Regions from separate parts of the Kribbella sp. NBC_00889 genome, predicted to be linked through region 2. Evidence: riboswitches for the same ligand, from Rfam matches in the RefSeq annotation. Region 2 holds a riboswitch; the other holds the start of a gene.
What was found. Region 2 has a riboswitch for cobalamin ahead of metE (5-methyltetrahydropteroyltriglutamate--homocysteine S-methyltransferase). Riboswitches for the same ligand answer to the same signal wherever they lie in the genome.
Positions count from the first base shown of each region.

Region 1: it holds a riboswitch for cobalamin, as region 2 does, so the genes downstream of both, cobN (cobaltochelatase subunit CobN) here and metE (5-methyltetrahydropteroyltriglutamate--homocysteine S-methyltransferase) in region 2, are expected to answer to the same signal.

Region 1 is NZ_CP108783.1:3,795,196-3,798,726, forward strand. Features, by position in the region: gene cobN (cobaltochelatase subunit CobN) at 1-2,071, opposite strand, end outside; cobalamin riboswitch at 2,107-2,234, opposite strand; gene OG817_RS18510 (hypothetical protein) at 2,261-2,479, shown strand; gene OG817_RS18515 (DUF3500 domain-containing protein) at 2,568-3,531, opposite strand, start outside.
Region 2 is NZ_CP108783.1:4,683,799-4,687,329, forward strand. Features, by position in the region: gene ppdK (pyruvate, phosphate dikinase) at 1-1,296, opposite strand, end outside; cobalamin riboswitch at 1,615-1,841, shown strand; gene metE (5-methyltetrahydropteroyltriglutamate--homocysteine S-methyltransferase) at 1,933-3,531, shown strand, end outside.

The DNA of each region.
Region 1 (3,531 bases), 890 kb from region 2:
CGGCGAGCACCAGGTTGACCCGTGCCTCGCCGGCCGGTGCACCACCGAGGATGTGCAGACCGTCGCGGATCTGAACGTCCTTGATCTCGCACAGGTACCCGTCCAGGTGCAGGACGAACTCGTCGAAGTCGTCGTCCTCGGGCCGCTCGGACGTGTGCAGGTCGTGATGCAGTTGAGCCGCCTGGATCAGGGTCCAGATCTGCGCACGCAGCGTCGGCACCTTGTCCGGGTCCAGAGCCGACACGGTCGCGTACTCGTCGAGCAGGTACTCCAGCTTCGCCATGTCGCCGTACGTCTCGGCCCGCGCCATCGGCGGGACCAGGTGGTCGACGACGGTCGCGTGCGCGCGCCGCTTCGCCTGCGTCCCCTCACCGGGGTCGTTGACGATGAACGGGTAGACCATCGGCAGATTCCCGAGGACCGCGTCCGGCGCGCAGCCTGCCGCCAGCCCGATCCCCTTGCCCGGCAGCCATTCGAGCGTGCCGTGCTTGCCCAGGTGGACGACCGCGTGCGCACCGAAGCCGCCATCCGACGGCGCGGCCTCCAGCCAGCGGTACGCCGCCAGGTAGTGGTGCGACGGCGCCATGTCCGGGTCGTGGTAGATCGCGACCGGGTTCTCCCCGAAGCCGCGCGGCGGCTGGATCATCAGTACGACGTTCCCGAAGCGCAGCGCCGCCAACGCGATCGCGGGCTCGTCCCCGGACGTGTCGACGTACAGCTCACCGGGCGGCTCGCCCCACGCCTTGGTCATTGCCTCGCGCAACGACTCCGGGACGCGACCGAACCATTGCTGGTAGACCGACCGCGGGATCGTCGCGACGGCGCTGGCCAACTGCTCGTCGGTGAGCCAATCAACGTCGTGACCGCCCGCCGCGATCAGTCGGTGAATGAGCCCGTCTGCGCCGTCCGCGCCCTGCAGTTCACTGAGGTCGAGGCCGCCGAGGTCGTACCCGGCGTCCTCGAGCTGCCCGAGCAGGACGACCGCCGAGGCTGGAGTGTCAAGGCCGACCGCGTTCCCGATCCGGGCGTGCTTGGTCGGGTACGACGACAGCACCAGCGCGAGTCGCTTGTCGCCGTTCGGCACGTGGCGGAGCCGTGCATGCGCCACCGCGATCCCAGCCAGCCGGGTACACCGCTCCGGGTCCGGCGCGTACCGGGCCAGATCGTCGGCGTCGTACGCCTTGAAGGAGAACGGGATCGTGATCAGTCGTCCGTCGAACTCGGGGATCGCCACCTGGGTCGCGGCGTCCATCGGACTGATCGCGGCGTCGCTGGCCAGCCACTGCTCGCGGGTCGAGGTCAGCGCGAGGCCCTGGATCAGCGGGATGTCGAGGGACGCGAGCGCGCCGGCGTCCCAGGCATCGTCCGAGCCGCCCGCGCTCGCGTTGGCCGCGACGGATCCGCCGGCGGCCAGGAGGGTCGTGACGAGGACGTCGCACTTCCGCAGCAGGTCGAACAGTCCGGCGTTCTCATCGCTGGTCGGGTCGAGTCCGCGGAGCGTCCCGCAGTACACGGGCAGCGACTGCGCGCCGGCGGCCTCGACCGCACTCGCCAGCGCATCGACGAAGGCCGTGTTCCCGGAGATCTCGTGCGCTCGGTAGTAGACGATGCCGACCACCGGCCGCTCATCCTCGACGAACGTCCCGCGGACGCCGTACGCCGGGAGTGCGCGGGGCGGGTCGAACGCGTCGCCCGTCAGCAGCAGCGTGTCGCTCAGGAAGCCGGCCAGGTTACGCAGATTCTCGGAGCCGCCTTCACGCAGGTAGGCCAGCGCCTCGGTCACCGCGCCCGCCGGCACGGTCGACAACGACATCAGTTCGGCGTCGGGCGCGGCCTCGCCACTGACCACGACCGCCGGCTTGCCGGAGGCGAGCACCGCGTCGAGGCCCTCCTCCCAGGCCCGGCGACCGCCGAGCAACCGGACCACGACGATCTCGGCCGCGTCCAGCAACGGGGCCAGGTCGGCGAGGTCGAGCCGGGCGGGGTTAGCGACCTTCCAGCCGGCGTCCGCCTCGGCGGCGGCGAGCAGATCGGTGTCGGCGGTGGAGAGCAGCAGGAGGTTCGCGGGCATGCGCGACCGGTCCTTCCTCGGGGTGTCCACGCCCCGTCCGGAGGTGCGACAGCGGCAGTTCCTGACTCCCCTACGCCTGACTACGGCGCTGGGTCACAGTGGCGGGACCGTCCCGGACTCACACCGGGTTCCTGCAGTTGCCATCGCTTGACGCCGAGACTCTATCGGACGCGCCCACTTATGCTGGAGGTGACCAGAAGGCGGCTGAAGGAGAATCCGGTGCGCCGCGAACACCCTGGACTCGTCATCGCTCTGGCTGCCGGTCTCGTCGCCTCGGCCGTCCTGGTCCCGACCAGCCTGGCGACCGGCATTCGCCAAGGCGACGGCACCGATGACACGGATCCGGCGGTGGTCACGACCTGGAACGCGATCGCCGAACGGACGACCCTGAAGCAGCCACGAGCCTAGGCCCACGCATCGACGCAGGCCGCGGCGGGAACCGGCTCGGCCGCCAAGTCGCGAACTGGGTCGCGACCCACCAGTTCCGCTGAATCGCTCAGCGGTGCATGGCGTAGTGGGCGGCGAGGAGGTCGGTGCCCCAGTCGTTGCGGAGGTCTCGCCAGACCGAGTGGATGTGGTTGGCGTCGTCCTGGGTGTTGTCGTACTCGGCCAGGAACGTCGGGCCGGCGATCGAGTAGTAGTGGCGGTGGCCGATGCCGGGTTCGGTCGCGCCGGCCCAGGCGAAGCTGAGGCGCTCGATGCCCTGGTCGGTGATGTCCTGCCAGGTCTGCAACCCGATCGGTCCGGCGGCCCTCCCGACGTACTGGCCGATGAGGAGGCTGAACAACTGCCGTTGTTCCGCGGTCATGTCGCCGTACGCGAGGCCCTGGTGGAGAAGCTTGGCGTCGGCGACCGGGTCGTGCCGGGTCAGGATGTCGTCGGGTGCGTCCGGCGAGACGACGGCCACCTCACGCTGGGCCGGCTCGAGCGCGTGCAGGAGCTGGAAGCCCAGGTCCTGCTCGGCGGCGAGGAAACGCCGGCCGGCCTGCGGCCCGGACCGGACCTCGGCCGGATTCGACCCGAGGAACTGCGGGGTGAACGAGATCGCCCCGTCCACGAGTGTCACGTGCAACGCGAGGTGATGCCCGTTCAGCCGCCAGGCCCACGGCTCCGTCCCAGCCGGATCGCCCAGCACCCGCAGGAAGTACCGGTCGCCGACGACGGATCCCTCCCACTCGCCGCTCGGCGGCAGGGCCGGGATCCCGCGCACGATGATCTCCGCGTCCCACACCGCCCAGACGTCGGCCACACCGCGCTCACTGCACCCGATCGCGACGAGCCGCTCCACCAACTGCTGCTGGGCCGGAGTCAGCTCCGTCAGCGGAAGGCCCGGTACCGCACCCGGCAGGTAGGTCCACTGCTTATGGTCCGGGGTGTCGAACGCCGCCTTGATCTTGTCCAGCTGCGCCGGCGACAGGCTCGCCAAGAGTTCGAGAACCGCTTCCCGGGTCTGCTCCACA
Region 2 (3,531 bases):
CAGGTCGTCCGGGTTCGTCTCGCGCCGGACCAGGATCACCTTCTCGCCGCGGTCCGCGGCCTCGACCGCGGCGGCCGACGTGAACACGATCGTGCCGGACGCCGCACCCGGCGACGCACCGATCGCCTTGGTGATGAGATCGGTGTCCGCGTCCGCGTCGAACCGCGGGAACATCAACTGCGCGAGCTGCGCACCCTTCACCCGCTTCAGCGCCTCGTCGGTGTCGATCACGCCCTCGTCGATCAGGCTGGTCGCGATCCGGAACGCGGCCGCCGCGGTCCGCTTGCCGACCCGCGTCTGCAGCATCCACAGTTTGCCGCGCTCGACAGTGAACTCGATGTCGCACAGGTCGCGGTAGTGGCCCTCGAGCTTGGCCATGATCGCCATCAGATCGTCGTACGACGTCTTGTCGATCTGCTCCAGGTCCGCGAGGGGGACGGTGTTGCGAATGCCGGCCACCACGTCCTCGCCCTGCGCGTTTTGCAGGTAGTCGCCGTACACACCGGGCTGACCGCTCGACGGGTCGCGGGTGAACGCGACGCCGGTGCCGGAGTCCATGCCGAGGTTGCCGAACACCATCGAGCAGATGTTGACCGCAGTACCGAGGTCGGTCGGGATCCGCTCCTGCCGGCGGTAGAGGATCGCGCGCTCGGAGTTCCACGAGCCGAAGACGGCCTCGATCGCCAGGTCCATCTGGGTCCGCGGGTCCTGCGGGAACTCGCGGCCGGTGTGCTCGTGGACGGCCTGCTTGAAGGTCTCGACCAGGCGCTTCAGGTCGTCCGCGTCCAGGTCGAGGTCGTTGCGGGTGCCCTTGGCTTCCTCGGCCGCCTCGATCGCGCCCTCGAACACGTCGCCGTCCATGCCGAGCACGGTCTTGCCGAACATCTGGATCAACCGGCGGTACGCGTCCCAGGCGAACCGCGGGTTGCCGGAGTGATGCGCGAGCCCGTTCACCGAGTCGTCGTTCAGGCCGACGTTCAGAACGGTCTCCATCATCCCGGGCATCGACACGGCCGCTCCGGACCGGACCGAGACGAGCAGCGGGTCGTCGGCCTGGCCGAGCTTCTTGCCCATCTTCTGCTGCAGTACGTCGACGTGGTGGTCGATCTCGTCGGCCAACTCCGGTGGCACCGAGCCGGTGGCCAGGTACGCGCGGCAGGCCTCGGCGCTGATGGTGAATCCGGGTGGCACCGGCAGGCCGAGGTTGGTCATCTCGGCCAGGTTCGCCCCCTTCCCGCCGAGCAGCTCCTTCATGTCCTTGTTGCCTTCGGCGAAGTCGTAGACGAGTTTCGGCACGATCACTCCCTGTGGTTCAGGCGGTGCTTCTGAGCGCGGTGTGGTGGCCCGCTGGCCCATCGACTCCAGTGGCGGGGGCGTTGCTCTCAGAGTAAGCCCGAAAACCAGTCCAGTTGAACACTGGTCTCACGATGCCGACGTGACTCTGCCCACAGGTCGAAGGCCGGAAAACCCTTCCCCCGTTGACAACGCAAGACAATCGGCACGTTCGCCAACGAAACCTTCCAGCGAATCGCTCCCGGGGTTTCGTCGTGTCGACGGCGGGCACCGCGAGTGGTGTTCGTCTCGCCGTCCGGCGCGTCGCGGTGCCCGCGGGTTACGCTCGGCACTGCCGACGGTTCGCCTGGTCGGGTGGTCGACGACGAGGCGAGGCAAGAGGGAACCCGGTGTGAATCCGGGACTGCCCCGCAGCGGTGAACGGGAACGACAGCCGTCAGACAGCACTGGACGCCCGGCGTCCGGGAAGCGACGGCCAGTAGGCCGACCGGTCGGACCGACCGGACTGCCCGTGAGTCCGAAGACCTGCCGACGGTCCGCGCACCAGCCGGTGCGCGGTGGATCGGTGGTCTCGTGGGAGGACCCGTCCGGCGTCTCCGCGACCCCGCCGATCCCTGGCACGCTCGCGAGGAGAGAGACGTGAACACCATCAAGACAGTGCTGGGCTATCCGCGCATCGGCCCGGACCGTGAACTCAAGAAGGCCGTCGAGAAGTACTGGTCCGGCGACAGCGACGCGGCCGAACTGGAGGCGACCGCCCACCGACTGCGCGCCGACACCTGGCGCGACCTGGCCGGCCGCGGACTCGACGTTCTCCCCGGTAACACCTTCTCGTACTACGACCAGATGCTCGACCACGTGCAGCTGTTCGGGATCATTCCGGAGCGCTTCCGCGCCCTCGGTCGCTCCGGACTCGACACGTACTTCGCGATGGCACGTGGCCACGCCGAGGTCGCGCCGCTGGAGCTGACCAAGTGGTTCGACACCAACTACCACTACTTGGTCCCCGAGCTCACCGAGAACACGGTGTTCCGGCTCAACCCGGCCAAGCCACTCGAAGACCTGGCGGCCGCGCGAGAAGCCGGTGTGGAGACCCGCCCGGTCCTGATCGGACCACTGACCTTCCTGCTGCTCTCGAAATCCACAACTCCGGGCTTCGAGCCACTCAGCCTGCTCGACCGTCTCCTGGACGCGTACGCCGAACTCCTCGGCAGGCTCGATGCCGCGGGAGCCGACTGGGTGCAGCTGGACGAGCCGGCGTTGGTCCAGGACCGCACACCGGCTGAGCTCGACGCTCTCCGTCGCGCGTACGACCGGTTGGCGAAGCTCACCGAACGCCCGCGTCTCCTGGTCGCGACGTACTTCGGAGATCCCGGTGCTGCCCTGCCGGTGCTGGCGTCCACCGCGGTCGAGGGGCTGGCGGTCGACCTCGTGTCCACTCCTGGCCTGGTCGACCAACTGGCCGTCTTGCCGGCCATCCAGCGTAAGACCGTTTTCGCCGGGGTGGTCGACGGCAGGAACGTCTGGCGCACTGCCCTGGGTGAGGCGTTGTCGACCTGCGTGAAGCTGCTCGGCTCCGTCGGCCGGCTCGCCGTCTCCACCTCGTGCTCGCTGCTCCACCTGCCGTACGACGTGGATGCGGAGGACGAGCTCGATCCGCAGGTGCGGGCGCGACTCGCGTTCGCGCGGCAGAAAGTCGACGAGGTGGTCCTGCTCGGCCGTGCGCTCAGCGAGGACGAGCCCGGCGTATTGGTGAACCTCGACAATCCGTCCCGCGGCCCGTTGAACGAGTCCGGCCTCGCTCGTGAGCAGGCGGTCCGCGACCGGGTCGCCGCGATCGGTCCCGAGGATCGGCAGCGAGCGCCGTACGACGAACGCCGGAAGGCGCAGGAGTCGATCGGGCTGCAGGATCTCGCGACCACCACGATCGGCTCGTTCCCGCAGACCGCGGATCTCCGCCGTACCCGGACCGAACTCCGGTCCGGCCGGATCGACCAGGCGACGTACGACGAGCGGATGCGGGCCGAGATCGCGCGGGTGATCAGCCTGCAGGAAGAACTCGGGCTGGACGTGCTCGTGCACGGCGAGCCCGAGCGCAACGACATGGTCCAGTACTTCGCCGAACAGCTGGACGGCTTCGCGACCACCAGGCACGGCTGGGTGCAGTCGTACGGCAGCCGGTGCGTCCGACCACCGATCCTGTACGGCGACGTGTCGCGACCCGAGCCGATGACCGTG